One region of the Limnohabitans sp. 103DPR2 genome, then DNA from elsewhere that is predicted to be linked to it. Evidence: predicted binding sites of a transcription regulator. Region 1 holds the regulator's gene; the other holds the start of a gene.
The links. Region 1 encodes LexA, which represses DNA repair genes until DNA is damaged. Its sites were predicted from a motif close to ACTGTATNNNNATACAGT; they were not measured.

Region 1 (15,435 bases):
GTTTGAGCCAGAATTGTCGTTCTGGCAGGCATTCGATGCACTCGTCAACACCCGTCACCGTTATCATTGAAGCCATGGACACGAAATTACTCGAACTGTTGGTTTGCCCAGTCACCAAGGGCCATTTGGATGTGCAACGCGAATTGCAAGAGCTGTGGTCGCGCAGTGCGCGTTTGGCTTACCCCATTCGAAATGGCATTCCGATCTTGCTAGAAAACGAAGCACGCACACTCAGTGACGAAGAATTGGAATCACTTAAACCCCGTACGCCTTTGGTCTAAACAGCCCGACCACTGACATGAGTCGCTCTTTCACAGTCCTGGTTCCCGCGCGATTAGCGTCAACACGGCTACCCAACAAACCCTTGGCAGACATTCAAGGCTTGCCCATGGTGGTCAGGGTTGCGCAGCGTGCTGCATTGTCCAACGCATCGCAAGTGGTGGTTGCAGCAGACAGTCCAGACATTGTTTCTGCTTGCGAAGCTCATGGCATTAAAGCTTTGCTCACCCGCATTGATCATCCCAGTGGCAGCGATCGGTTGGCAGAAGCCAGCACCTTGCTCGGATTGACAGACGACGATGTGGTGGTCAATGTGCAAGGCGATGAACCCCTGATCGACCCAGATTTGATCGACCAAGTTGCCTCTTTGCTGGCTCAACGCCCCTCGGCCAGCATGAGCACCGCAGCCCATGCCATCCACCAACTTGCAGAATTTACCAACCCCAACGTGGTGAAAGTGGTTCTGGATCAGGCGCAACTGGCCTTGTATTTCAGCCGTGCGCCCATTCCTTGGTGGCGCGATGGCAACACCCAAGGCATTCAACAACTGCCGTCCCCCGCGCCACTCAGGCACATTGGCATTTATGGCTACCGAGTGGGTTTTTTAAAAGCCTTCCCCCAGTTGCCCCCTGCTCCCATTGAAAGCTGCGAAGCACTGGAACAGTTGCGCGCCATGTGGCATGGCCACAAAATTGCAGTCCACGTCACAGAAAAAGCCCCAGGCCCAGGCGTTGATACACCCGAAGACCTGGCACGCGTTCGTGAACTTTTCAAGGCCTGATCCCCGCGAAGGGCTGGCGTCAGGAAAATTTGGGATTCCCATGCTATTCTCCAGTGAGAGCCATGCAGGCTGTGGCGAAAGATTTAACAACTATTCGGAACTTCCATGAGACTGATTCTTTTAGGCGCACCTGGTGCGGGCAAAGGTACGCAAGCGGCCTTCATTTGCGAGAAATTTTCCATCCCGCAAATCTCCACAGGCGACATGTTGCGTGCCGCTGTAAAAGCGGGCACCCCGCTCGGTCTTCAAGCCAAAGCCGTCATGGAATCGGGCGGCCTGGTCAGCGACGACCTCATCATCAACTTGGTCAAAGAACGCATTGCGCAAGCAGATTGCGCCAATGGCTTCTTGTTTGATGGCTTCCCTCGCACCATTCCCCAAGCTGATGCCATGAAAGCCGCAGGCGTCAAACTCGACTACGTGCTCGAAATTGATGTGCCCTTTGATGCCATCATTGAGCGCATGAGCGGACGTCGCTCACACCCTGCGTCTGGCCGCACCTATCACGTCAAATTCAATCCACCCAAAGTGGAAGGCAAAGACGATGTCACCGGCGAACCCTTGGTTCAACGCGAAGACGACAAAGAGGAAACCGTCAAAAAGCGCTTGGACGTCTACAGCCAACAAACACGCCCCTTGGTGGCCTATTACTCCGATTGGGCTAAAGCTGAAGCACACGCTGCGCCTCAGTACCGCGCCATCAGCGGCATGGGCTCAGTGGAGGACATTACCCAGCGCGCCATGCAAGCTTTGGGCGCTGCCTGATCACGCGCACGTGCGATGTCCAAATCCGGCTGAGGCCGGATTTTTTTTGGGTAAATCAGTCGGTTGGCTTGGACACCATGTCCAGTATCAAAGCCACTCTTGATTTGACTGGGCTCAATCCTGACAGCACAGGGAAGATGTGTGACGCCGTCACGATCACAGGCCCTTGGTTGCACCGACTGGCAACACGAATTTGCACGCCCGCATCTTGCGCACGCAGCAGCCCTTCCTTCAAATCGGTACTGACAGAGCCGTTGCCTGTTCCTGCAAGCACGATGCCTCGTACGCCGGCATTGATTAGCAGATCTACCAGCTTAGAACTGGCTTGCACATGGTTCATGATGACTTCAACCCATGGCCATGATGCGGGATCAGGTAAGTGAGAAAGCTTGATTTTGTTGGGCTGAGCCACTGGCGCAAACTCTGAACGCCATGTCACATGGTCCTGAATGACTGTGCCTGCCAAGCCAGCTTCGCCCGAGTCAAAGGCATTCAACCGCGTGGGATGTACTTTTTGAACATGCTGACTGTGGTGTATTTCGCCAGCTGCCACCATCCAAACACCAGCGCCTTTGGCAACTGATGCCAACGTCAATGCGTCTCGCAAATTTTGGGGGCCATCGGCATCTTTGAAATTGGCAGGACGCATGGCACAAGTCAGCACAATGGGTTTTTCATTGGCAATGACACGGGACAAGAAATAAGCCGTTTCCTCCAGCGTATCCGTGCCATGGGTGATCACCACCGCCGCCACATCATCCTGCGATAGCCAAGCCTCACAACGCTGAGCCAAGTGATACCAAGTGGCAAAGTCCATGTCTTTGCTGTCCAGCTGCGCCACTTGTTCAGATTCAAATTGGTAGCCGCTCAAGGCCTCTGGAAGACCCTGTCCGATTTCTGCAACAGACTGGAGCAAGACATCAATCCCCCTCTGAGCAGCCTTGTAACTGAGCCCCTCAGAAGCCGAACTGGACTCGCCCGCAATCGTGCCGCCGGTGCCTAAAACAACAATTTTTTGATTTTTTGCTTGCATTTCAAAAAAGACTGGTTAAAAATACAGTTACTGGATAAGAAAACAGTTATCTGTCAACTCAGCCACCTTTCAAGGACCGCACCATGATCGATCAACCCAAGCTCACAGCCCGTCAGCAACAAATTTTGGAGCTCATCCAAAAAACCATCGCTGAAACTGGCGCACCGCCAACACGCGCAGAAATTGCACAGGTATTGGGTTTCAAATCTGCCAATGCAGCCGAAGAACACCTGCAAGCTTTGGCACGCAAAGGCGCCATCGATTTGGTCAGCGGTACATCCCGCGGTATTCGTCTCAAAGGCAACTCACGAGACAGCCTGCGCAACTCTGGCGACCTGTTCAGCCTGCCATTGCCAGGTTTTGCCCAATTGGCATTGCCACTCATTGGACGTGTTGCTGCCGGCTCACCTATTTTGGCCCAAGAACATGTCGATCGCACCTATCACGTCGAAACTCACCTGTTCCAAGAGCAACCCGATTATTTGCTTCGTGTTCGTGGCATGTCCATGCGCGATGCAGGCATCATGGACGGCGACTTGCTGGCCGTGAAAGCCACCAAAGAGGTACGAAATGGCCAAATTGTGGTTGCACGACTTGGTGAAGAAGTCACCGTCAAGCGCTTGCGTCGCCAATCCGATCGCATTGAACTGCTGCCCGAAAACCCCGACTACCCCATCATTTTGGTTCAACCTGGCGAACCCTTTGACATCGAAGGTTTGGCTGTGGGTCTCATCCGCAACACGCTGCTGATGTAAATCTCTCATTGCCCTGTCCACCGCATTATTTGATTCGCTCATCCATTTTCAAAGATTAGATATGACCATCGCACTCCTCGGCATCACAAGCATTTACAACGGTTTTCAAAAATTCCTCAGCTCTTCAATGAACTTGGACAACCCATTTGAAAAGGCCCAGCCAAGTCACAAAGTCAGCATTTCTGGTGCAAGTCCAAGTTCAAGCTTGGGGCCTCGACAAGCACAACAACGTGCACTTCGCGTCCTTCGCGTGTCAGAGCAAGGCGAAACCGCCTCTTGCGCAGGTCGAATGGTCATTTCTGGCCGCATGGCCGACGTCTGCGCCGAACTCGACCGTTTGGTTGCTTTAGAAGCCAAAAGCAAGCCTTCCCTGCCCCATTAATCCCCCTGCACCATTGCTGCCATTTATGCAGTGCATTTTGGTGCTCAAAATTTGAATTCAGAAGGCCATAGAAGCCTTCGGGCAAGGCACAATAGTGCCTATGAACATTGTGATCCTTGACGACTACCAAGATGTCGTCCGAAAACTAGATTGCGCGTCCAAATTGGATGCCTACAGCGCCAAGGTCTATACCAACACCGTCAAGGGTTTGGGCCAATTGTCTGTGCGACTTAAAGACGCAGACATTCTGGTTTTGATTCGCGAACGCACACACCTCAGCAGACAACTGATTGAAAAGTTGCCTCGACTTAAACTCATTTCACAGACTGGCCATGCAGGCTCTCACATTGATTTAGAAGCTTGCACCGAGCGAGGCATTGCTGTGGCCCAAGGCACCGGATCACCTTACGCACCGGCCGAGCTCACATGGGCACTGATCATGGCTGCGGCACGCAGATTGCCGCAATACATTGGCAACCTCAAACATGGTGCTTGGCAACAATCAGGCCTCAAGTCTGCATCCATGCCTGTCAATTTTGGAATGGGAACGGTTTTGCGCGGCCGCACCATGGGCATCTGGGGCTACGGCAAGATTGGCCAGCTGGTCGCAGGTTACGCCAAGGCCTTTGGCATGCAAGTTGTAGTTTGGGGAAGTGAAGCCTCAAGGGAAAAAGCAGCACAGCACGGCTACATTCCAGCCACCACACGTGAAGCCTTTTTTGAACAAAGTGATGTGATCTCTTTGCATTTGCGTTTGAACGATGCCACACGCGGCATCGTCACGCTCGACGACTTGTCACGCATGAAGACCAGCGCCATGATTGTGAATACATCGCGCGCAGAACTGATTGAACCCGATGCACTCATCAGTTCACTCAACCGTGGTCGTCCTGGCTTGGCTGCCATTGATGTCTTTGAACATGAACCCATCTTGCAGGGTCATGCTTTGCTGCGTCTCGAGAATTGCATCTGTACACCTCACATTGGCTACGTCGAAAAAGACAATTACGAGTTGTACTTTGGTGCAGCGTTTGACAACGTCGTGAACTTCATCAAAGGCACACCGACCAATATCGTCAATCCCGGCGCACTTCAAGTTCGTCGCTGAAAAACACACTGCGCGGATGCAGTAACTTTTTTTTACAAATTCGAATTCAACAAATGACCATCGCATTCAATCAAGTGGCCGTCATTGGCGCAGGCGCTATGGGCCGCGGCATTGCTCAAATTGCCGCACAAGCAGGTAGCCAAGTCTGGCTTTATGACACGCAAGCAGACGCCATTCAAAAAGCCAAAGAAGCCGTCTTCCAAGTCTGGGAATCACTGGCCACCAAAGGGCGACTGGATGCAGACACCGTCAATGCCTACAAATCACGTTTAAACGGTGCCAGCACCCTGAATGATTTGAAGTCGTGTGAGTTGGTTGTTGAAGCCATCGTTGAACGCTTAGACATCAAAAAATCATTGTTCGTTGAACTTGAAAACTTGTTGCCTGAGACGGCTGTACTGGTCACCAACACCTCTTCACTGTCCGTCACCGCCATTGCAGCAGCCTTAAAGCGACCAGCCAATTTTGCGGGTTATCACTTCTTCAATCCTGTTCCCTTGATGAAGGTTGTGGAAGTCATCGCAGGTTTGAAAACCAACCCAGCAGTTTGCGAACGTCTCACTGAATTTGCAACGCAAATGGGCCACACACCCGTCCAAGCGAATGACACGCCTGGTTTCATCGTCAACCATGCGGGCCGTGGTTACGGCACTGAAGCGCTGCGCATTGTGTCCGAGGGCGTGGCCGATTTCGCCACCATCGATCGAATTTTGAAAGACCAAGTCGGCTTCAAATTAGGCCCCTTCGAACTGTTCGATCTAACGGCATTGGATGTCTCACATCCTGTTATGGAATCCATCTACAACCAGTACTACCAAGAACCACGCTACAGACCCAGCGTCATCACAGCCCAGCGTCTTGCAGGCGGTGTCGTTGGCAAAAAAGTAGGTGAAGGTTTTTACACTTATGTAGAAGGCAAGCCCGTGATTGCGCCCGAGCCGCCAGTACCCGAGGTTAAAGAATTCCCACCTGTCTGGGTTTCGCCTCGCGCCTCCAGAAGGCTTGAGCTTCTTCAGCTGTTGAAGGACTTGGGTGCCACCATTGAAACAGGGGCATCGCCTTCTCCACAAGCGCTGACGCTGGTAGCGCCATTGGGCTTTGATGTCACCACTGTGGCTGTGGTTGAGCGTTTGGACCCTGCCCGCACGGTTGGCATCGACATGTTGTTTGACGATGCAGCCACCAAGCGCCGCGTCTTGGCCACCAATCCTGCCACACGCAGCGACATGCGCGACGCAGCCCATGCCTTGTTTGCCAAGGATGGCAAAGCTGTCAGTGTGGTTCGCGACAGCGGTGGCTTCATCACGCAACGTGTGGTGGCCAATATTGTGAACATTGCAGCCGACATGTGCCAACAACGCGTGTGCACGCCGCAAGACTTGGACATTGCAGTCACCTTAGGTCTGGGCTACCCTGTCGGCCCACTTGCCCTGGGTAACAAGCTAGGCCCCACCAATGTTTTAGAAGTGCTGTTCAACCTGCAAACCGTCTATGGCGACCCACGTTATCGCCCGAGTCCATGGTTGCGTCGCCGTGGTGCCATTGGTTTGTCTCTTTTGCAAACCGAGGACTGATCTCATGTCAGCACAACTGCTCAGCACCAGCGAAGGCGCCACACTCATTTTGACCCTCAGCAATCCTGAACACAGGAATGCACTGGGCCCAGAAATGTATGCAGCCGGCGTCGAAGCGCTTAGCGTGGCCGAGTCCAGCTCAGAGGTCAAGAGTGTGGTGATCACGGGTGACGGTGGTTTGTTCAGTGCCGGTGGCAATTTGCAGCGCCTGAACGACAACCGTCAAAAACCGCCAGAGCACCAAGCCCAAAGCATTGAGGGTTTGCACAACTGGATTGAAGCCATTCGCACTTTTCCCAAACCCGTCATTGCGGCCGTTGAAGGACCCGCTGCTGGCGCTGGTTTTTCATTGGCATTGGCCTGCGACATGATTGTGGCAGCACGCAACAGCATTTTTGTCATGGCCTACAGCAACATCGCTTTGTCGCCGGATGGCGGCGGTACATGGAGCTTGTCGCGCGTCATGCCCCGTCAATTGGCCACAGAGCTCTTGATGTTGGGTGATCGAGTGGGCGCCGAGCGGTTACACGAATTAGGCGTTGTGAACAAATTGTGCGAGCCTGGGCAAGCCTTGGGCACAGCACTCACCATGGCCAGCAAGTTGAACCAGCGTGCACCCAATGCATTGGCCAGCATCAAAGAACTGTTAAACGAAGCGGATGGTTCAAGCTTGAACCACCAATTGGCCCAAGAACGTGATCATTTCGTTAAAAATTTGCACCATGCCAACGCTGGCATCGGCATTTCAGCCTTTTTGAACAAAGAAACACCGCGCTACGAATAAGACCGGGTCTCACAGGCGACAATTTTCACCAACCCAGTCACGCAAAAGACAGACTATGGACGAACCCATTCTTACGATGGAGGAAAGAGAATCAATCAACGCAGGACGTTGGTTTTCTACCCTTTCACCTTCACTCCGACACGACATTCTTCGATGTGCCTACGTCAAGCGTTACAAAGACGGCGAACTGATTGCAGCCCGCGGCGAGCCGCCGGAGCAATGGATCGCGTGCGCCAAGGGCGCCGTGCGCGTCAGTTCCACATCGGTCTCGGGCAAACTGATCACCCTCACCTACGTCGAGCCAGGCATTTGGTTTGGCGACGTGTCAATATTCGATGGCGACAGACGCACGCACGATGCGTATGCTCACGGAGAGACCACCACGCTCAACGTAGCCAAAGCGGATTTCAAAAAAATTCTCTCCTCGCATGTAGAGCTTTACGACGCCATGCTTCGACTGCACGCTCGGCGCATTCGCCAGCTGTTTGGCTTGGTCGAAGACTTGAACACCTTGCCATTGCGCGCGCGACTGGCCAAACAATTGAACCACTTGCTGCGCAGCTACGGTGTGCCCAGCCTGTCGGATGCCAAAGCCATTCGCATCAGCTTGCAATTGGCGCAAGAAGAATTGGCGCAACTGCTGGGCGCATCACGTCAGCGCGTCAACCAAGAGCTCAAGCAAATGGAGCGCGAACATGTCATCAAAATCGAGCCTGGTGGCCTGACGGTTCTCGACAGAGAAGCACTTCTGAAAATCGTGGATTCGGACGACTGAGCAGCGATTTTAAAAAACCAAGTTTGTTTACATACGGCGGTACTCCCACATGAGCCAGTTTGATCATTTCGTGGGCACCCGCCCCGTCACCGGCACACACGCCTTTGATGTGCCAGCACTTGAGGCATGGCTCCAAGCCAACATGCCTGGATTTCAAGGCCCCTTAACAGTTGAAATGTTCAAAGGTGGCCAATCCAATCCCACCTACAAACTGCTCACACCCGCATGTTCGTATGTCATGCGCGCAAAGCCTGGCCCTGTTGCCAAACTTCTGCCTTCAGCACACGCGATTGAGCGCGAATTTGCGGTCATGAAAGGTTTGGCCGGAACAGCCGTGCCAGTTGCCAAAATGCATGTGCTTTGTGAAGACGAGGCCATCATTGGCCGCGCTTTTTATGTCATGGAATTTGTGGCGGGTCGCGTGTTGTGGGATCAATCTTTGCCCGGCATGACCAACGCACAGCGTGGCGAAATTTACGACGAAATGAACCGCGTCATTGCTGCGCTGCACACCGTGAAGTTTGCGGACCAAGGCTTGGCCAACTATGGCAAACCTGGCAGTTACATCGAGCGCCAAATTGGACGCTGGAGCAAACAATACGTCGCCTCGGTCACGCAAGCCATTCCTGAAATGGACAAATTGATGGCTTGGTTACCCGCCAACATTCCAAGCAGCGCCAAAGATGAATCCTTGGTCAGCATCGTTCATGGCGACTACCGCTTAGACAATCTGATGTTCCATCCCACCGAGCCCAAAGTGTTAGCGGTGTTGGATTGGGAACTGTCAACACTGGGGCACCCATTGGCCGACTTCAGCTATCACTGCATGGCATGGCACATCAAGCCAGGCTCATTCCGTGGCATTGGCGGCTTGGATCACAAAGCCTTGGGTATTCCTGATGAAGCCGAGTACATCAAACGCTACTGCGAGCGCACTGGTTTTACCACCCCTGAAAAGTTGGCCACAGACTGGAACTTTTACATGGCCTACAACCTCTTCCGCATCGCCGCCATTTTGCAAGGCATTGCCAAACGCGTGGAAGACGGAACGGCATCGAGTGAACAAGCAAAAGCTTCGGGCGCTGGCGCCAAACCCATGGCGGAAATGGCGTGGCACTTCGCCAGCCAAGTCTGACCCACCCCCTATCGAAATTCAACAGGAGACCTTCAATGCAATTCGAATACTCAGACAAAGTCAAAACCATGCAAGCACGCTTGCTGGCTTTCATGGACGAGCACATCTATCCCAACGAGGCACGTTTCTTTAAGGAGATTGAGGACAACCGCGCCAAAGGCAATGCATGGGTTCCTACCAAAATTGTGGAAGAACTCAAACCCAAAGCTCAGGCTGCAGGATTGTGGAACTTGTTTTTGCCCAAGTCGCCTCGTGCACCTCAAGGCCTGTCCAACTTGGAATACGCGCCCTTGTGCGAGATCATGGGTCGTGTGCCATTTGCTGCAGAAATTTTCAATTGCTCTGCACCCGATACGGGCAACATGGAAACGCTGGAGCGTTATGCCAGCGAAGAACTTAAAGACATTTGGCTTGAGCCCTTGTTGCGCGGCGAAATTCGTTCCGCCTTCTTGATGACAGAACCTGAAGTGGCCTCGTCGGATGCCACCAACATTCAATGTGAAATTCGCCGTGAGGGTGATGAGTACGTGATCAACGGTCGCAAGTGGTGGTCGTCTGGTGCGGGAGACCCACGTTGCGCCGTTTACATCGTCATGGGCAAAACAAATCCGGATGCAGGTCGTCACGAACAACAGTCCATGATTGTGGTGCCCGCCAATTCGCCTGGCATTACCGTGGTCCGTGCCTTGTCGGTGTTTGGTTACGACGATGCACCCCACGGTCACATGGAAGTGGTCTTGAAAAACGTGCGTGTACCAGCCAGTAACTTGCTGCTCGGCGAAGGTCGTGGTTTTGAAATTGCCCAAGGCCGCTTAGGCCCTGGACGCATTCACCACTGCATGCGCACCATCGGCATTGCCGAGCGCGCCTTGGAGTTGATGTGCAAGCGCCTTAACTCACGTGTAGCGTTTGGTCGCGAAGTCGCACGCCAAACAGTGTGGCAAGAACGCATTGCAGAATCACGCTGCATGATTGAACAAGCGCGCTTGCTCACGCTCAAAGCGGCTTACATGATGGACACGGTCGGCAACAAAGTGGCCAAGGCTGAAATCGCCATGATCAAAATTGTGGCACCTCAAATGGCTTGCCAAATCATCGACTGGTCGATTCAAGCGCACGGCGGCGGCGGTGTTTCACAAGACTTCCCCTTGGCTTATGCCTATGCGCACCAGCGTACTTTGCGTTTGGCCGATGGTCCGGACGAAGTGCACCGCAACTCTTTGGCCAAGCTCGAATTGGCCAAACACTTGCTGATGCCGGGCGAAGTTGAAATGCCTGTCACACGCGGCAGCTGATCGACTTACGCGGTAGGTGATCCCATGCGCTTACCTACCGCATCAGAGCGAATGTTGAAAAATGCATGAACTTTTTCATCCAATTTCAAGTTTTGGCCCGATCCCGCATTAGAATATGAGGCTTGTCGGAGCGTAGCGCAGTCTGGTAGCGCATCTGGTTTGGGACCAGAGGGTCGAAGGTTCGAATCCTTTCGCTCCGACCATTCATTTCAATTAAAGGCCCTACCTTCTTGGTTCTAGGGCCTTTTTTATCTGCCCGTAGCTCAACTGGATAGAGCAACGGCCTTCTAAGCCGTAGGTCGGGGGTTCGAGTCCCTCCGGGCAGGCCACCTACAAACTTTCCCCTCTTTTGTTTTCATGATGCCATTGCAGGCATCAGGGTTTTGCCTAGCTTTTCCCCTCCTCAATATGCAACATAATGCATCTCACAAGGAGATTTCTCATGACTAATTCCCCCTCACGTCGCCTGGTTTTAACGCGCAGTGCCGCTTTGGTTGGTGCTGCCAGTTCTGGTTTGTTGTTGCCTGAATGGGCGCTGGCCCAGTCCGGCAAAATTCGCGTTGGCTTGATGTTGCCGTATTCAGGCGCCTTCGCTCCCTTGGGCGTGGCCATTGAAAATGGTGTGCGCATGGCCATCAATGAGCAAGGCGGCAAATTGGCAGGTCGAGAAATCGAATGGTTCAAAGTTGACGATGAATCAGAACCTTCCAAAGGCATTGAAAACGCCAACAAATTGGTTCAGCGCGACAAAGTGGATGTGTTGATCGGCACGGTTCACTCTGGCGTTCAGATGGGCATCCAAAAAGTTGCACGCGACTCTGGCGTGCTGACCCTCATTCCCAACGCAGGTGTCCATGCTGCTACGCGTGCTTTGTGCGCACCCAATGTGTTCCGCACCAGTTTTTCTAACAGCCAACCCACATTGGCTTTGGGTCAAGCCATGGTCGCCAAAGGTCACAAGAAGGCTGTTTGGATCACTTGGAAATACGCAGCGGGCGATGAAGCCTATGAAGGCTTCAAAGAGAGCTACACCAAAGCAGGCGGCACCATCGTCAAAGAGTTGGGCTTGCCCTTCCCCAACGTTGAATTCCAGGCCTTGCTGACCGAAATTGCGGCCCTCAAACCTGATGCAGTCGCTTGCTTCTTTGCGGGTCCTTCTGGCGCAAAGTTCATGAAAGACTTTGCAGCAGCTGGCCTCAAAGGCAAGATCGCTTTGTACGGTTCTGGCTTCTTGACAGAAGGCGTACTGGAAGCCGCTGGCCCCGCAGCAGATGGAGTCATGACCACGCTGCATTACAGCGACTCATTGGACACACCTCGCAACAACAAGTTCCGCTTGGAATACGCCAAAGCCTTCAAAATGCAACCTGACGTGTATGCCGTTCAGGGTTACGACACTGGCTTGTTATTGCTCCAAGGCGCCAACGCTGTCAAAGGCGATTTGTCCAAGAAATCGGAGCTCTACAAAGCCATGGAAGGCGCTGTGATTGACAGCCCACGTGGCAAGTGGACCATGAGTAAATCCCACAACCCCGTGCAAGACATCTACTTGCGTGTGGCGGAAAAAGGCGAAAACAAAGTGATCGGCGTTGCAGCCAAAGCCTTGGCCGATCCTGGTACAGGCTGCCGAATGGGCTAATTGCAGCTCACGATGCCAAAGCGGTGGAGCGATCCGCCGCTTTTTTTCTGCCTAGATGGGCGCGCTATGCTCATCGCATCTGTGTGATTCTTTCCTCCTTATGGATTTCGTCAATTTCCTCATCCAATTGCTGAACAGTGTTCAGTATGGGTTGTTGCTGTTCATGTTGGCTGCTGGCCTCACGCTGATCTTTGGCATCATGGGCGTGGTCAATTTGGCCCATGGCAGCTTCTACATGCTAGGCGCCTATCTCGCGTATTCTCTGGCCGCTCTGACACAAAGCTTGACGATGGCCATCTTGTTGGGCACCCTGCTGTCCGTGCTGTTTGGTTTGATATTGGAGTGGCTGCTGTTCAGACACTTTTACAAACGAGACCACCTTGACCAAGTGCTGCTGACCTTTGGCTTGATCTACATTTTTGAAGAAATGCGTTCCATTTTGTGGGGCGACGATGTGCATGGTGTCACCATTCCCGATGTCTTAAGCGCTTCGATTCCTCTCACAGACACTTTGTCGTATCCCGTTTATCGCTTGTTCATGTCGGGCGTTTGTTTGATCTTGGCTTTGGGCCTTTACTTGCTCATTTCAAAAACACGCCTCGGCATGAAAATTCGTGCGGGCGCTTTTAATCATGAAATGACTGAAGCACTGGGCGTCAACATCAAACTGATTCATGCTCTGGTATTCGCGCTCGGTGTTGGCCTGGCCACCATTGCGGGCATGGTGGCAGCGCCTGTCTCCAGCGTCTACCCCAACATGGGCTCGCAAGTTCTGATCATGTGTTTTGTGGTGGTGGTGATTGGCGGCATTGGCTCTGTCAAAGGCGCACTGATTGCTGCCTTGTTGGTGGGATTGGTGGACACATTTGGCAAAGTGTTGTTGCCCCAAGTTTCTGGCATGTTGGTCTACGTGCTGATGGCCCTTGTTTTACTTTACAAGCCTGAAGGCTTGTTCAAGAACTAAGGTGGATGGCATGAGCAACTCACACGCTCCACTTGAAACACTGCCACGCAGTTTGAACATCTTGCTAGGTGCCGCGCTGTTGGCCCTGGCGGCATTTCCATTTGTAGGCTCTGACTATTACTTGCAAATGGTCACGCGCATGATGATCTTGGCCATCTTTGCCATGAGCCTTGATTTGCTGCAAGGCGTCACTGGATTGGTCTCTCTGGGACACGCCGCCTACTTTGGTGTGGCAGGTTATGCACTGGCCTTCATCACGCCGCCTGGAGAGCCTATTGCCTTGTGGGTGGCGATGCCGGTGGCCATTGGTGCATCGGCCTTGCTGGCGCTGATCATCGGTTTTCTGGTGGTCCGAACCCATGGCATTTATTTCATCATGGTCACCATGGCCTTTGCGCAAATGGTGTTCTACGCCTTCTTTGACAACAAGGCTTTGGGCGGCTCGGATGGTTTGTACATCAACTTCAAACCAGATGCCATGCTGTTTGATTTAGAGAACAAAACCATTTTTTACTTTTTCACACTGGCACTCATGGTCTTGGTCTATGTTTTCTTAAGACGCCTGTTGTGGAGTCCTTTCGGCCGTGCGCTGGCAGGCATCCGCGTGAACGAGCACCGCATGCGCGCCTTGGGCTATGGCACCTTCAGCCATAAATTGGCCGCGTTCACCTTGGCGGGCGCACTGGCTGGCTTGGCAGGCTTTTTATGGGGTGCACAGTCGGGCTACGTCAATCCTGAACTGATGGGTTTTCACATGAGTGCGCACGTCATCATGATGGTGATCTTAGGCGGCATGGGCAACTTTGCAGGCGCCATTGTGGGCGCTTTCTCGTTCGAGTATTTGTTGCATGTGTTCAAGGACTTGCCTGAGTTTGGCGGTTTTAACTTGGGCAAACATTGGCAACTTTGGATGGGCCTTTTCATTGTGGCACTGGTGGTATTGGCGCCCCGCGGTATTTTGGGATTGTTTGCCACCTTGTTCAAAGGCAAGGAGCAAGCTCATGACTGAAGCGCATTCAAATCACAACTTGTTACTACGTTCCAACAAGATCACCAAAAAGTTTGGGGGTCTGACGGCTGTCAATGAAGTGTCAGTCGATTTGCGTCTGGGTGAAATTCATGCCGTCATTGGACCTAATGGCGCAGGCAAATCAACGCTGACCAACTTACTCACAGGCGACCTGCCCGCCACTTCTGGCCATGTGGCTTTGAACGGGCAAGACATCACGGGCTGGACGCCGGAAAAAATCTCGCGACATGGCCTGGGTCGAAGCTATCAAAAGACCAACATCTTTAAAAGCTTTACGGTTTGGGACAACGTGCGTTTGTCGGCGCAATCGCGCAGCCAACCGATGCCCTTCAATCCCTTCGCATGGTTGCAGCAAGCCAAGCACATGCACGATGTGAATGAACGTGCCGAACGCGCCATTGAATTGGCTGGCCTTCAAAACAGACGCCACACCCTGGCCGGTGCCGCCAGCCATGGCGAGCAACGCCAATTGGAAATTGCCATGACACTGGCCACCGAGCCTCAAGTGTTGCTGCTAGACGAACCCTTGGCGGGCATGGGTGTTGCCGAAGCCGACAGCATGGTTCAGCTGCTATTGCGCCTGAAACCATCGCACGCAATGATGCTGGTCGAACACGACATCGATGCCATTTTTACCTTGGCCGATCAACTGACCGTGATGGTCAATGGCACTGTGATTGCCAGCGGTCTGCCCGCAGCCGTTCGTGCTGACGCCGGTGTGCAAGCCGCGTACTTGGGTGAGGATCACTGAAATGAGCGATACATTGATTCAAGTGAAGGGCCTGAACAGTTATTACGGGGCCAGCCACATTCTTCGCAACATTGATTTTGAAGTGAAGCGCGGCGAAACCATTGGACTGATGGGGCGCAATGGCATGGGCAAAAGCACCCTGCTCAAATCCATCATGGGCATCGTGACGCCGCGCTCTGGCGACGTACACATCAAAGGGGTTCGCACCAACGATCGCGCCATTTTCGAAGTGGCACAACAAGGCATTGCCTATGTGCCCGAAGGCCGTGGCATTTTTGGCAACCTGAGCGTGGTTGAAAATTTGAAGATGGCTGCGCGTCCTGGCACACAAGGCCAAAACGATTGGACGTACGACCGGGTGCTTGAAACCTTTCCTCGCTTAAAG
Region 2 (15,435 bases), 1.0 Mb from region 1:
CTTATTGAGTGGAATGCAAGTCATTGAAGTTATGGCTTAGGTATGCCCACCGTATCGGGAGATACCTTGGCTTTACCGGCTGCGTGCTGAGTCCATGCATACGCTTGAATCGCAGGGAACACCGCGGTTTGCGCCTCAGCACCATGCATCGGTGCAAACATAGCACCGCGAGATTGCGCGTAAGTACGCAAGGCCGCGTTTTTGACCATTTCAGTGGCCCAAATTTTGTCCAGTGTTTGAGTCACTTCGGCGGGCACCGACTTGGGTACAAAAATACCAAAGTAATTGATGGGATCTTTGAAGCCTGGAATGAATTGAGACAGGGGCGGCACAGTGCCCACGCCTTCCATTTCAAGCGGCTTGTCGCTGACCACTGCCAACGGACGAATTTTCTTGGCGCGAATCATGTCGGTTTGTTCGGCAGCCAATTGCGTGGTCACCTGTGTTTCGCCTGAACCTGCGGCCACGGCTGCTGGTGCGCCACCGTCGTAAGTCACGTGTTTGTAGGTAATGCCTGCGGCACGGGCCAAAGCCTCAATGGCGGCATGACCGCTGGAGTTAACACCCGCAGTAGCGACTGACACTGAACCAGGCTTTTCTTTCATGGCCTTGAGTAAGTCAGGCATGGTTTTGTAGGGCGTGTCAGCATTGACGCCAATGACTGCCACGTGGGCCACATTGAGATACAAGTTCCAATCTTTGATGCTGGTATCGATCATGCCCAAGACTTTGTAGTTGCCCAAGTCTTTGGCGCCACCTGCCGTCCAGGTGTAGCCATCTTTGGCGGCTTCTAATGCATTTTTAGTGCCCACCGAGCCCGAGGCGCCCGGTTGATTCAAGATGATGATTTTCTGACCCAAGTGTTTTTCGAGTTCAGCCGCCGTGACACGCGTGACCTGATCGGTGGAGCCACCAGGCGCCCAAGGCACGATCAAAGTGATGGGTTTTGTAGGCTTCCATTGTGCAAATGCAGGCGTGGCAAGCAAGGCAGCCAACATCAAAGCAAATACAGGTCGACGGGTGAATTTCATGACATATCTCCATTGGGTGAAAAATCATTGCGGTGAAATGAGCAGGCAATTCACCATTCAGTTAATTCTAGAGAGGGCTTAAGGCCTGTCAATATCCAATCAAATCTAGTTCCTCAGGACATACCCTAGGATCACTTCGCACATGTGTGACAAGCGTTCGCTCTTGGCTTTGGGGCTCATCAAGTCGCGGCCAAAGATGGAAGACAAGGTGGAATTGTTGGACAAATAGAAATAGGAAAGTGCAGCAATAGAAACATAAAGCTGCACAGGATCAATACCGCCCCGAAACTCGCCAGAGAGCCGACCCTTTTCTAAGATTTCGCCCAGCAACTCAATCAGCGGTGAGTTAAGCGCCCGCACATTAGGTGACTCTTGAATATGTCTTGCTTTATGCAGATTTGCACTGTTGAGGAGGGTTAAAAACTCCGGATGCTCTAGGTAGTAATTCCAGGTGAATTCAACCAGGGTTCTGACTGCCATGGCTGGCTCAAGAGATTGCAAATTGAGCTTCTTTTCTCTTTCGCGAATCTGCTCGTAAGCACTTTCCAGCACAGCTTGAAAGAGTTGATCTTTGTCTGTGAAATAGTAGTAGATTAATCTTTTATTCAGGTTGGACCGCTCTGCAATGCGATCAATTCTGGCGCCGCCCAAGCCAAATAGCGCAAACTCTTCGAGGGCTGCATTGAGGATGATTGCGCGAGACCTTTCAGCGTCTCGCGTCTTGATAACTTGTGAAGATTTTTGGACACTCATGCCCCGAATAATTAACCAAATTGTTAATTAAGTCAAGGACATGTGTTGATCACGCAGCGACAGGCTTGAACTGATACCCGTTGCCACTGGCTTCCATCGTGCCAAACGCTGGGAACGGAAAGTGGAAGCCACCCGCCATCATTTTGTCTTTGACCAACATGTCAAACACACGGCGACGAGACACACGTGCCATGGCAGGGTTCATGTCAAACAAGACAGCCCAATCGGGTGCGCGGGCAAACAGGGAAGGCACATTGGTAATGTCGGCCACATAGGCAAACGATTGGCCTTCAGAGTCCATGCGGAACAAGGTGTGGCCTGGGGTGTGGCCGAACGCCGCCACAGAAGTAATACCAGGCGCCACCGCAGCGCCGGATTCAAACTTGACCAACTGATCGCCACCCAAATTACCCAATGCACGGCGAACGCCCATGAAGGCGCCTTTCATGGCGGGGGGTGCGGCTTCCATGCGGGCATCGTCCATCCAGAAAGCGTGTTCTGTGGCGGGCACGTGGACGCGGGCATTGGGGTACACCAATTCGCCGGCTTTGTTGCGCAAGCCATTGATGTGATCACCATGGTAGTGGCTCAGCACCACGTTGTTGATGTCGGAGGCTTTCAGACCAACGGCAGCCAAGTTGGCGGCCAGTTTACCGGTGGTGGGCGGGCCATTGTCGGCAAAGCCGGTGTCAAACAAGTAGCGCTGATCGCCATTGATCAATAAGAAGGGGTTGTAGGGCACATCGATGTAATCAGTGGGCAGGTTTTGGCTGGCCAACAAAGCTTTGACTTGCTCCAGGGGGGCATTGGTCACAAACTCTTCGCCCAAGGGGCGGCGCACAGCGCCATCGTTCAAGGCGATGATTTCCATCTTGCCTAGCTTCATGCGCTTGTGGCCAACGGCAGGCAGGTCGGGCAAGCCGAAGTTGGGGGCCGACTGTGACCACACCGATGAGAAAGTAAGAGCGGATGCGCCGGCAATGCCAGCACCCAAAAACAAGCGTCTGTCCAACATGATGAGGTCTCCTCAGTTTTATAAACACTCAATATACCAATGGCGTACTTAGAAGTGCGCTCGTACTTTGAAATAACCCTTCCAGTGCCTTGACACTTACAAGCCCTGTACAGCTACCAAGCGCGCGCGACTGCATTCATCGCGAATGCTTTTAAGGCCCTGGTAGATGGGCCCGTTGTAGAAGCTTTCAAACGCAGCGATGTCGGGAAATTCCAAAATGACGATGCGCCGAGGCTCCCAGTCACCTTCGTAAACGCGGTGCTCGCCGGCCCGTGCCAAGTACTTGCCACCCGCAGCTTCTAGGGCCGGTTTAACGCCCGTCATGAATTCTTGGTAGCGGGTTAAGTCAAAAATTTCCACATCAAAAATCACATAAGCGCTCATAGGGTCTCCTTGTGTTTGATCAGCTAGATGTCATGGACAAAGCAGCTTTGCTATTAGAACGGATGATGGCGCCGATTTTTTCTATCAGCAAAGTCTCAGCAGTGCTTAGCTGAAGCTGGCGAGTTGCTGCACCCACCGTTTTCTCCCAAGACTTGCCAATGTCTTTGGCCATTTTTCTGAACAATGCCATAGAGGGTTTAAAGCCAAATTCACAATCGGCACAAAACGCCTCCCATGAATGTGCGCCTACGGCTTGGTAGGTGTTTTCATCGCCAATAAAAAGTGCCAAATCGTTGTCACCGTAGGCCTGCACACACAAAAGGTCATAAAAAGGCGCAAGCACATACCCCTGACTGTTAATCATTAACGAAATATTTTTGGCATGCGCGTCACTGTTGCCGATCAAGTAATTGAACATGACCCAGCGTTGTACAGACAACAAGTCTTTACCCGAGAGCTTCAAATCTCGAAACGCATGCACAATTTTTTTAAGGCTGACGAACCCACCTTGACGCTCGTATTTCCAGTCAGAGCCGACGTCCAACAACTGGCAGGCGTCAATCTGATGCAAACAAATGATCTCTTCATTGACAACAACACGGTCATAGCGCTGCACGACGTAAAGCGCTTCAGGCAAGCGAAGTAAATAAACAGGTGGCACAGGCAATTGCATTTCTGCAGCCAATTTCATGCACAGGTATTCATTGATCGCACTGGGCTGGTAGCGCACCAACCTAGAGTCTGGTTTGGCGATGTGCGTGGTAGGTGCGCCAGCAACGCTGTCGTATAAAAGACCACGCTGATCGTCGTAACGCAAACCAACTTTGTCTTGCGCACCAGCCAGTGACATTCGGGTTTGCGCGTTCGAAGTCAGGAGTGCTTGCTTGTCTGCACGTGCGTTGACCCTGGCACTGAGTTGCGCTTTTGACAGCTCGCTGTATTTTTGTAGTTGATTGGGGGTGACATGATCTGGCAATACAGACAAAACGCCCGGTAAATCGGCTCCCAACTCACCGATCAACTCCAAGGTGTTGGCACCTCGAAGCTGAATCTGATTCAGGACCTCATCCAGTGGCGTTCCCTCTGGTAATAAATTGCCAAAGAAGGTCTTGACCGCGTCGCCTCTATAAGGCTCCTTGCGCAATTCAAACTGCGGCGCAAGCAGAAAGGCATCTTTGGCCTTGAGCCATTCTTCGTCATATTGAAAAAAATACTGCGCCATCTCATGGCCTAACCACCCCATTGGTTGGGCGTTAGCCCACACACGCAGTCGGATCATGATGGGTCGCCTTCGGTCTGCGACAAGCCTGTGATGTGAAAGGTGAGCCCTAAGCCACTGGCCAACCTCACAAGCTTGCCAAGACTGCAGCTTTCTGGATGGGCCTCCACATCTCGAATGAATGAAGTACTCACACCGCAAACTGCAGCAGCCTCTTCACGAGACAATTTTTGTCGTTTGCGCTCGGTTTCTAGCGCTTTGGCCAACTCATGGATGCGTGATGTTTCAATCTTCATAATTTGATCTTATAAGAACACATTAATTTGATAATGGCTTTTTAACCCATATTTTGCTCCAATGAGATCAAAATTATTAGAAATTTATCCAATGATTAACTATTTGATCCTTAGAGAACAAAATAAATTGAAAATTATCGCAGTGCCTTTGAATTTTTCTTGCTATTTCATTTTTCTCTTCAAAATTTCAGCTTGAATGCTGTATTTTCGTACAGTATATTTGAAGCATGCCTACAACTGCTTTCATCACACCTCAGCCAATAAACCCCACCGCCCCCAAGCTGTGGCTCAACATGTGCGCCTGGAAAGTGCCCGCTGGCTTTCCCTCGCCCGCAGCCGACCACACCCAAAAACGCATTGACCTCAACGACCACCTCATTCGCAACAAAGAGGCCACGTTCATTTTCAAAGTAAAGGGCGACTCCATGGTGGGCGCGGGCATTTACGAAGGTGACGCCCTCGTCATCGATCGCTCCATTGAAGCCAAGCACAACAACATTGTGCTGGCCGTGCTCAACAACGAGTTCACCGTGAAGCGTTTGTACAAGCGCGGTGGCGTGGTCAAGCTGGTCGCCGAAAACGCTTTGTACCCACCCATTGTGGTCAAGAGCGGCGAGGAGCTCAGCGTTTGGGGCGTGGTCACTTACAACTTGCACAAGCTGTATTGACACCTCATCAACCTGTCGTGCATCGCTATGAGTTCTGCCCCACAAGCACCCGTTCAACAACTGGCCCTGGTCGATTGCAACAACTTCTACGTCAGCTGCGAACGCTTGTTCCGCCCCGACCTGCGCAACGTGCCCGTGGTAGTGCTGTCCAACAACGATGGCTGCGTGGTGTCGCGCTCCAACGAGGCCAAGGCTTTGGGCGTGCGCATGGGCCAGCCTTGGTTTGAGTGCAAAGCATTGGTGGCAGAGCACGGTGTGTTTGCACTCAGCAGCAACTACGCTTTGTACGCCGACTTGTCCAACCGCGTGATGCAAATTTTGAGCGAGTACTCGCCGCGCTCGGAGGTGTATTCCATTGACGAATGTTTTGTCGACCTCACCGGCACACCCAACTTGCGCGAGGTGAGTTACGCCATGCGCCAGCGCGTGATGCAGTGGACGGGTATTCCAGTTTGCGTGGGCATTGGGCCTACCAAAACACTGGCCAAGCTGGCCAACCATGTGGCCAAGAAGCATCCACGCTCGCAAGGTGTGTTCAATTTCAACGCGCTCACTGAAGCACAAAAAGACAAGCTACTCACACAATTGCCTGTGGAGGAAGTGTGGGGCGTGGGTCGCAAGCTCACCAAGCGTTTGGCCGAGTACAACATTCACACGGTGCAAGATTTAAAAACCGCACACACGCCCACCTTGCGCGCCGACTTTGGCGTGGTGATAGAAAAAACCCAACGCGAATTACAAGAAATACCCTGCGTCGATTTGCAAGAAATTACACCCGACAAACAGCAAATCATTTCCAGCCGGTCGTTTGGCAACATGGTCACCGAACTGCCTGTTTTAAAAGATGCGCTGTCGACGTTTGTGGCCAACGCCTGCGCCAAACTGCGCGCACAAAACAGCCAAGCGGCTGTCATTCAAGCGTTTTTACACACCAATCGTTTTAGAAAAGACTTACCGCAGTACTCACCCAGCTTGGCCGTGCCACTGCCCTACCCCACCAACGACAGCCTGGTCATTTTCAGATGGGTAGACGCGCTGTGCGAGCGCATGTACAAGCCCGAGTACCAATACAAAAAAGCCGGCATTGTGTTGAGCGACATCAGCCCCGTCACGCACTACCAAGGCGACTTGCTAGAAGAGCCTGCGCCTGCGCAAGGTACGCTCATGCAAACCTTGGACGCCCTGAACCAACGCTTTGGCCGGGGCGCAGTGAAGGTGTCCACGCAAGGCGCCTACAGCGGGTGGCAAATGCGGCAAGAAAGACGATCGCCCAACTACACCACCGATTGGACAGAGGTGCCAGTGGTCTAGAATGAATTTCTCGCCATTAAAAACACCACCATGCCCACTTTGCCCGCCACTGCCATCGTTCGAGAAGTCGGTCTGCGCGATGGCCTGCAAAGCATTCAAACCATTTTGCCCACAGCGCAAAAAATAGAGTGGGTCAAGCAGGCCTACGCGGCTGGTCAGCGCGAAATTGAAGTGGGCTCTTTTGTACCGCCCAAACTCATGCCGCAACTGGCAGACACCTGGGACGTACTGGCCTTTGCCAAAACACTGCCCGGCCTCGCGGCCTCTGTGCTCATCCCCAATTTGAAAGGTGCCGAACGCGCATTGGAAGGCGATGCCGACCTGATGGTCTTGCCTTTGTCGGCCAGCCATGCACACAGCCTGGCCAACTTGCGCAAAACGCCCGATGAAGTGGTGCAAGAGCTGGCGCGCATTCGCGCAGCACGCGATGCCTCTGGCAAGAAGACCCTTATTGAAGGGGGTGTGGGTACTGCGTTTGGTTGCACCTTGCAAGGCGAAGTGAAAGTGGAAGAAGTGCTGCGCCTCATGCAGGCCTTGTTAGACGCTGGCGCAGACCGCGTGAGTTTGGCCGACACCGTGGGCTATGCCGACCCGCACTCGGTCAGCGTGCTGGTAGAAAAAGCCTTGCGCATCGCTGGCAACAAACTCTGCTGCGGCCACTTTCACGACACGCGCGGCTTGGCACTGGCCAACGCCTATGCCACGCTCAGCCTGGGCATTCAACGCTTTGATGCGTCGCTCGCCGGCATTGGCGGCTGCCCCCATGCACCTGGCGCCAGCGGCAACGCGGCCACCGAAGACTTGGCCTTTATGCTGGAAGCGTGTGGCGTGAAGACGGGCATCGATATTCCCAAACTGTTGGCCTTGCGCCAGCAAGTGGCTGGATGGCTGACAGGGGAACAAACCAATGGCACTTTGTGGCGCGCTGGCTTGCCCAAGAATTTCAAAGGAGCACTTCATGGCTGATTTGTTTGACAACCCGATGGGTTTGTGCGGTTTCGAGTTCGTAGAGTTTGCATCTCCCGTGGCGGGTGTCATAGAGCCCTTGTTTGAAAAAATGGGCTTCTCTTTGGTGGCCAAACACCGCTCCAAAGACGTGGTTCTGTACCGCCAAGGCGACATCAATTTCATTGTCAACCGCGAACCCAGAAGCTTGGCGGGCTACTTTGCCGCAGAGCATGGTCCTTGCGCTTGCGCGCTGGCGTTTCGAGTCAAAGACTCGCACAAAGCCTACGCTCGTGCGCTAGACATGGGCGCGCAACCCGTCGAGGTGCCGACAGGGCCGATGGAGTTAAGACTGCCCGCCATCAAAGGCATCGGCGGTGCGCCCCTGTATTTGATCGATCGTTACGAAGACGGCAGGAGTATTTACGACATCGACTTTGAATTCATTGAAGGTGCAGACCGCCACCCCGTGGGCCATGGCTTCAAAATCATTGACCACCTTACCCACAATGTGTACAAGGGTCGCATGGCGTTTTGGGGCGCTTTTTACGAGAAGATTTTTAACTTTCGCGAAATCCGTTACTTCGACATCAAAGGCGCACATACCGGCCTCACCAGCCGCGCCATGACGGCACCCGATGGCCTCATTCGCATTCCTTTGAACGAAGAATCTGGCAAAAATGGCGGACAAATTGAAGAGTATTTGATGCAGTTCAACGGCGAAGGCATTCAGCACATTGCGTTGCGCACGGACGACCTGATGAAAAGCGTTGACGCCCTGCAAATGGCCGGCATTCCGCTCATGACGGCCCCCAACGACATCTACTACGAGATGCTGGAAGAGCGCCTGAAAGGTCATGGCGAACCAGTGGCAGAATTACAGGCACGCGGCATCTTGTTGGACGGCTCCACGGCCAATGGCGAAAAGCGTTTGTTGTTGCAAATCTTCTCGCAAACTTTGTTGGGCCCAGTGTTCTTCGAATTTATCCAGCGCAAGGCCGATGAGGGCTTTGGCGAAGGTAACTTCAAAGCATTGTTTGAGTCCTTGGAACGTGATCAAATTAGACGTGGCGCCCTTCAAATAGACGCCTAAAGGAATGTCATGAAAATTAGCAGAATTCACCACGCGGCTTATCGCTGCAAAGACGCCAAAGAAACCGTCGAGTGGTACGCCAAAAACTTGAACATGGATTTTGTGCTGGCCATTGCCGAAGACTTGGTGCCCTCCACCAAAGCGCCCGATCCTTACATGCACATCTTTTTGGATGCAGGTGGTGGCAACGTGCTGGCCTTCTTTGAATTGCCCAACTCGCCCGAAATGGGCCGCGATGAAAACACCCCTGCGTGGGTGCAGCACATGGCCTTCGAAGTGGACAGCATGGAAACCTTGCTGGCCGCCAAAGCCAAGCTAGAGGCCAATGGCGTTGAAGTGTTGGGCCCCACCAACCACACCATCTTCAAAAGCATTTATTTCTTTGATCCCAACGGTCACCGTTTGGAACTGGCCACCAACACCGGCACGCCCGAGATGTACAAAACCTTGGACGAAGTGAAGTGGGACATGCTGAACGAGTGGAGCAAAACCAAGCGCGCACCCAAGCATGCGGCTTGGATGCATGAACCTTCTTGATTGAAAAACGAGTCAGTCGATTTACTTCGACTGACTCAAAGCGTTGCCCACCATCTTGGACGTGATGTCCACAATTTGAATCATGCGCTCGTAGGGCATGCGTGTCGGACCAATAACGCCTAACGTGCCCACCACATGGCCGTCCACCTCATAAGGCGCACTGACCACCGACAACTCTTGCATGGGCACAAACTGGCTTTCACCGCCAATGAAAATACGCACACCATCAGCCTGACTAGACACATCGAGCAGTCGCATGAGCTGCGTTTTTTGCTCAAACAAATCAAAGGCCTGACGCAAGTTGCCCATGTCGCTAGAGAAGTCACTCACCGACAACAAGTTGCGCTCGCCAGAAATCACCACATCGCCTTCGTCTTCACTCAAAGCCTCTGAACTCATTTGCACCGCAGCCTGCATGAGGCTGGCAATTTCAGACTGCAAGTTGACCAGCTCTTGCTTCACACGCATGCGAACTTGTTCGATGGCCATGCCCGCGTAATGCGCGTTCAAATAATTGGACGCTTCAATCAACTGGCTTTGTGAATAATCAGCCTCGGTAAAGATGACGCGGTTTTGCACGTCCCCTTCGGGCGAGACAATGATCAGCAACACGCGTTTTTCAGACAAACGCAAAAATTCAATGTGCCTGAACACCGACGCACGTTTAGGCGCCATCACCACACCCACGTAATGCGACAAACTGGACAACAGGTTGGCGGCGTTGGCAATGACCTTTTGCGGTTGGTCAGGCGCCAGCCTTTGGGTGGGCAATTCGCCCTTTTGAACCGTCAACATGGTGTCGACAAATAGGCGATAACCCCTATTGGTGGGCACCCTGCCAGCCGATGTATGCGGACTGGCAATCAGGCCCAACTCCTCGAGGTCGGACATGACATTTCGAATGGTGGCAGGGGATAATTCAAGCCCGGACGCCTTGGACAGCGTGCGGGACCCCACAGGCTGGCCGTCCGCAATGTAGCGTTCAACCAGCGCTTTGAGCAATAACTTGGCACGATCATCTAGCATTCGGTCATTTTAATGATGTAATTTGCGAATGAAGTCTAAATTTCGTCACGTTGCGCTTTTTGGCAAGTACCACGCCGTGGTTTCTGGCGCGGCTTTGGAAAGCTCGCGTCGGGTACTGGACGATGTGGCCCAATTCATCAGTCGCATCGGCGCCGAAGTGGTGCTGGAAGCCGGCACCGCCGAGCATCTAGGCCTCAACCTCTACCCCACCCTCAAAATGGCCGAAATCGGCCAGCAATGCGATTTGGGCGTGGTGATTGGTGGCGATGGCACCATGCTGGGCATTGGCCGCCAGGTGGCGCAATACGGATTGCCGCTCATTGGCATCAACCAAGGTCGCTTGGGCTTTATCACTGATATTCCCATGGGCCAGTTTGAGCAAACCCTCCAGCCTATGCTGGTGGGCCAATTTGAAGAAGAGCAGCGCAGCATGCTGCACGCCAAGGTGTGGCGCGACAAGCATTGTGTGTTTGACACCTTTGCCATGAACGACGTGGTGGTCAACCGCGGTGCCACCTCGGGCATGGTGGAACTTCGCATTGAAGTCGATGGCCGCTTTGTGGCCACGCAGCGTGCCGACGGCCTCATTGTGGCCACGCCCACAGGCTCCACCGCTTATTCCTTGTCGGCCGGTGGCCCGCTCATGCATCCCACTTTGGGCGGCTGGGTCATTGCCCCTATTGCGCCGCACACACTGTCCAATCGTCCCATCGTGTTGCCGGACACCTCGCACATCAGCATTGAAATTGTGTCGGGCCGCGACGCCAGTGCCAACTTTGACATGCAGTCTTTGGCCAGCCTGTTGTTGGGCGATCAAATTACCGTCGAGCAGTCAATTCACAAAGTGCGGTTTTTGCATCCACAAGGATGGAACTACTTTGACACCTTGCGCAAAAAAATGCACTGGAACGAGGGAGGCGTTTAAGCCATGGCGCTGCGTCACATCAGTCTGCGCGATTTTGTCATCGTGCGCCAACTCGACCTCGATCTATCGCAAGGCTTCAGCGTGCTCACAGGCGAAACAGGCGCTGGCAAATCCATCCTGATCGATGCCCTGCAATTGGCACTCGGCGAACGCGCAGATTCCAGCGTGGTGCGCGAAGGTGCCGCGCGTTGCGAAGTGTCAGCTGAATTTGACTGCCCGCCGCAAGCGAACGCGGTTTTAGAAGAAGCAGGATTCGAAGTCGCTGACACACTTTTGCTCAGACGCAGCGTCGACCCTCAAGGCAAAAGCCGCGCATGGGTCAATGGCAGCCCAGCCACTGCCACCCAATTGCGCGCCTTGGGCGAAATGCTGCTCGACATCCATGGCCAACACGCCTGGCAAAGCCTCACGCGCCCAGATGCAGTGCGCGGCTTGCTTGACGCCTATGCGGGCATCAGCACCGATGCACTCAAAACTGCTTGGCAAACTTGGCGTCAAGCCCAGCAAGCGGTGCAACAAGCCAAGAGCGCACAAGATTCCTTAAGCCGTGAGCAAGAGCGCTTGGCCTGGCAAATTGGTGAGCTCGACAAACTGGCACCCGCCTTGGATGAATGGGAAGAGCTCAACACGCAGCACACGCGCCTGTCGCATGCGCAAGCCCTGATTGATGCCGGCCAGTCGGCCTTGGCCGCCCTGGATGGCGACGAGTCAGCACGCATGGGCAGCCTTAGCGGCGCCATTGCTTTGCTGTCCCAAGCCATCAGCAATTTGCAAGATCAAGCCCACGTCGAGCCCGAATTTCAAAGCATTGCAGAAGTGCTGCAGTCGAGTTTGGCCCAAGCCGAGGATGCAGTGCATTCACTGCAAAGTTATTTGCGCAAAACCGATTTAGACCCCGATCGATTGAACGAGCTGGATCAGCGCATGTCGCAGTGGATGTCTTTAGCGCGCCGCTACAAACGCCCCCCCGAAGAACTCGCGGGCTTGCTGGCAGGTTGGAAACAAGAGCTCAATGCCTTGGAAGCTGCCAGCGATTTAGAAGGCTTGGAAGCACAAGCCAAAGCGGCCGGTCAAGCCTATCAAACCGAGGCTAAAAAACTGTCGCAACAGCGCAAAAAAGCGGCGCCCAAATTGTCACAAGCTGTGACGCAGGCCATGCAAAACTTGGGCATGCAAGGTGGCCGATTTGAAGTGGCTCTGATTGCATTAGACGATGCTGCGCAGCATGGCTTGGAAGACATTCAGTTTTTGGTAGCGGGTCACGCTGGCAGCACGCCTCGCCCTGTTGGCAAGGTGGCGTCTGGCGGAGAACTCTCGCGCATTGCCTTGGCCATTGCCGTCACCACCAGCGAGTTGGGCGAAGCAGGCACCTTGATCTTTGACGAGGTTGACTCGGGTGTTGGCGGTGCTGTGGCCGAAACAGTAGGCCGCCTCATGAAGCAATTGGGCGTGCACCGCCAAGTTCTGGCCGTCACCCACTTGCCCCAAGTGGCCTCTTGCGCAGACCACCATTTGCTGGTGAGCAAGTCGAGCAGCAAAGAAGGTGTGAGCAGCAACGTGTCGCACATTGCCGGTGAGCAGCGCGTGACCGAAATTGCACGCATGCTGGGCGGCGAAAAACTCTCTGCCACCACCTTGGCGCATGCGCGCGAAATGCTGACCAAGTAAATTTCTGAAGTCTGGACATCATGGAAATCGTATTGATCACTGGCATGTCGGGTTCCGGAAAGTCCGTGGCTTTGCACGCGCTGGAAGATGCAGGTTTTTATTGCGTCGACAACCTGCCACCCGAACTGCTCATTCCGTTTGCTGAACTAGAGCGTGATCAAAAAGAACAGCGTGTGGCCATTGCCATTGATGTGCGCAGTGCCACTTCTTTGCCCATGATGCCGGGTCAATTGGAAGTCTTGCGCAATTTAGGCTTTCAAGTCACGTCCATTTACCTCGATGCTGCGTCCGACACTTTGCTGCGCCGCTATTCCGAGACACGACGTCGCCACCCTTTGTCTGGCAGAAATGCGGCCGAAGGCGAACGCGCGCTGACCGAATCCATTGAGTACGAACGCGAGCTCTTGTCCAATCTGCGCGAATCTGCGCACATCATCGACACCAGCTTGCTGCGCGCCGCACAGCTGCAAAGCTATGTGAAATCTTTGGTCAGCTCGCCCGCTGCCAAACTCACCTTGGTGTTTGAATCCTTTGCCTTCAAGCGCGGCATCCCACTCGATGCCGATTACGTGTTTGATGTACGCATGTTGCCCAACCCGCACTACGAGTCGGCGCTGCGCCCCATGTCGGGCAAAGACGAGCCTGTGCAAAAGTTTTTGCAAAGCTATTCCGAAGTCAATTTGATGCAAAGTCAAATTGAGAGTTTTTTAGACCAATGGTTACCTGCGCTTGAAAAAGACCACCGCAACTACATCACCGTGGCCATTGGGTGCACGGGTGGTCAACATCGTTCGGTTTATTTGGTCGAAAAACTCAGCCAGCGCTTTGCTGCCAATTGGCTGACTTTAAAGCGTCACAGAGAACTCGACAGCAAGTGACGCACGGGCTGTGGCAAGCCCAACGAGGTCCATTCTTTTTCTGACCACCACGCGCCCTCGGACAACACAGGCGCTCCTTTGACTGCTTTGAGTTTGACCACGTGACAATGCAAATCTTTGTGCGTCAGCACATGTTTGAAAGCAGGCAACACGTCCCACTTCAAAGCGCCAGCAAGCGAAGCCTTTTGCAATGACGGCGTTAAAGCAGCTTGCATCGCTTCCTCTGAATCAAAGACAGGCAAGCTGTAAAGGCTGGCCCAGATGCCAGACGCAGGTCTTTTTTCCAACCACACCTCACCCCGCGCGTTTTGCGCCAGCATCAGCCACAGCACTTCGCTGCTGCGTTTGAGCTTGCGCGTTTTGACGGGATACTTTTCGGGTTCGCCAAGTGCATGGGCTTTGCATTGCGTTTGCACAGGGCATTCATCGCAATGGGGCTTGCGCGGCAAGCACACCGTGGCCCCCAAATCCATGATGGCTTGTGAGTAGCGCGGCATGGCGGTTTGGAGGTTTCGAGTAGGTAGCGCCTCTTGCGCCATTTGCCACAACACTTTTTCGTTCTTGGCCACCGACAAATCATCTGCGAAGCCCCACACGCGCGTGAGAACACGCTTCACATTGCCATCCATGATGGCCACACGTTCCGAGAAACAAAACGACGCCACAGCGGCCGCAGTGGATCTGCCGATACCTGGCAAGGTGATCAAGGCTTCTGAATTGTTTGGAAACTCACCACCAAAGCGTGACACCACATCTTTGGCGCATTGATGCAAATTGCGCGCACGGCTGTAATAGCCTAATCCACTCCACAGGCCCATCACTTTGTCTTGGGGCGCTGCCGCCAAATCGGCCACAGTGGGAAAATTTTCTAAAAACTTGGCGTAGTACGCCAGCACTGTACTGACCTGCGTTTGTTGCAACATGATTTCAGACAACCACACCCGATAAGGATCACGTGTGTTTTGCCAGGGCAAGTGGTTGCGGCCATGCACCTTCTGCCATGCCACCAAGGTCTCGGCCAAACTGACCGCAGGTTTTATCGCTTTTGGCATACGGGGCAGTAAAAAGTAGAGCGCTGCCCCTGCACAATTTGCTTGATGGGCGTTTCACATGTCCGGCAAGGCAAGCCCGTTCGGCCATACACCGCGGCTTCCAATTGAAAGTACCCGGTGTTGCCCTGCGCATTCACAAAATCTTTGAGGCTGCTGCCGCCCTGTTCGACGGCGCGTGCCAACACTTGGCGAATGGCCGCGTGCAACTTGGCCACCCGAGGGCCGCTCACTTTGTCGGCTTTCACAGTAGGTTTGATACCGGCCATGAACAAGGCTTCCGAGGCATAGATGTTGCCAACACCCACCACCACATCACCCGCCAACAACACTTGTTTGATGGGCGCAGAGCGCTTTTTAAGCCCTACTTGAAACAACTTCAATTCAAAGCCATCGGTCAGGGGCTCCATGCCCAATTTGCTGAGCAATTTCAGGGCAGGCTCGTGATGTTCTGACGCCGACCAAACGGCAGCGCCAAACCTTCGAGGGTCGTGCAAGCGCAAAGTACCCTGGGTGGTGACCAAGTCCATGTGATCGTGTTTGCCAGCAGGCGCCTGCGTTGGGGCGAAATTCAAACTGCCCGACATGCCCAAGTGCAGCATCAACACGCCGCGGTCCATGTCCAGCAGCAAGTACT

Region 2: the regulator LexA is predicted to act here: its motif matches at 4,897-4,914, upstream of L103DPR2_RS04510 (LexA family protein).

The regions. Positions count from the first base shown of each region.
Region 1 is NZ_CP011834.1:1,931,101-1,946,535, forward strand. Features, by position in the region: gene lpxK (tetraacyldisaccharide 4'-kinase) at 1-70, shown strand, start outside; gene L103DPR2_RS09305 (Trm112 family protein) at 75-281, shown strand; gene kdsB (3-deoxy-manno-octulosonate cytidylyltransferase) at 299-1,060, shown strand; gene adk (adenylate kinase) at 1,166-1,825, shown strand; gene L103DPR2_RS09320 (asparaginase) at 1,881-2,858, opposite strand; gene lexA (transcriptional repressor LexA) at 2,942-3,613, shown strand; gene L103DPR2_RS09330 (hypothetical protein) at 3,675-3,995, shown strand; gene L103DPR2_RS09335 (D-2-hydroxyacid dehydrogenase family protein) at 4,096-5,103, shown strand; gene L103DPR2_RS09340 (3-hydroxyacyl-CoA dehydrogenase) at 5,157-6,677, shown strand; gene L103DPR2_RS09345 (oxepin-CoA hydrolase, alternative type) at 6,682-7,461, shown strand; gene L103DPR2_RS09350 (Crp/Fnr family transcriptional regulator) at 7,517-8,236, shown strand; gene L103DPR2_RS09355 (phosphotransferase) at 8,286-9,371, shown strand; gene L103DPR2_RS09360 (acyl-CoA dehydrogenase family protein) at 9,407-10,666, shown strand; tRNA gene L103DPR2_RS09365 (tRNA-Pro) at 10,793-10,869, shown strand; tRNA gene L103DPR2_RS09370 (tRNA-Arg) at 10,919-10,995, shown strand; gene L103DPR2_RS09375 (ABC transporter substrate-binding protein) at 11,109-12,305, shown strand; gene L103DPR2_RS09380 (branched-chain amino acid ABC transporter permease) at 12,406-13,269, shown strand; gene L103DPR2_RS09385 (branched-chain amino acid ABC transporter permease) at 13,280-14,278, shown strand; gene L103DPR2_RS09390 (ABC transporter ATP-binding protein) at 14,271-15,050, shown strand; gene L103DPR2_RS09395 (ABC transporter ATP-binding protein) at 15,052-15,435, shown strand, end outside.
Region 2 is NZ_CP011834.1:908,225-923,659, reverse strand. Features, by position in the region: gene L103DPR2_RS04540 (Bug family tripartite tricarboxylate transporter substrate binding protein) at 30-1,031, opposite strand; gene L103DPR2_RS04535 (TetR/AcrR family transcriptional regulator) at 1,137-1,784, opposite strand; gene L103DPR2_RS04530 (MBL fold metallo-hydrolase) at 1,834-2,799, opposite strand; gene L103DPR2_RS04525 (DUF1330 domain-containing protein) at 2,896-3,183, opposite strand; gene L103DPR2_RS04520 (HipA domain-containing protein) at 3,203-4,462, opposite strand; gene L103DPR2_RS04515 (helix-turn-helix domain-containing protein) at 4,459-4,698, opposite strand; gene L103DPR2_RS04510 (LexA family protein) at 4,926-5,366, shown strand; gene L103DPR2_RS04505 (Y-family DNA polymerase) at 5,394-6,677, shown strand; gene L103DPR2_RS04500 (hydroxymethylglutaryl-CoA lyase) at 6,708-7,643, shown strand; gene hppD (4-hydroxyphenylpyruvate dioxygenase) at 7,636-8,715, shown strand; gene L103DPR2_RS04490 (VOC family protein) at 8,725-9,252, shown strand; gene hrcA (heat-inducible transcriptional repressor HrcA) at 9,274-10,278, opposite strand; gene L103DPR2_RS04480 (NAD kinase) at 10,307-11,203, shown strand; gene recN (DNA repair protein RecN) at 11,207-12,871, shown strand; gene rapZ (RNase adapter RapZ) at 12,892-13,749, shown strand; gene mutY (A/G-specific adenine glycosylase) at 13,725-14,801, opposite strand; gene mutM (bifunctional DNA-formamidopyrimidine glycosylase/DNA-(apurinic or apyrimidinic site) lyase) at 14,786-15,435, opposite strand, start outside.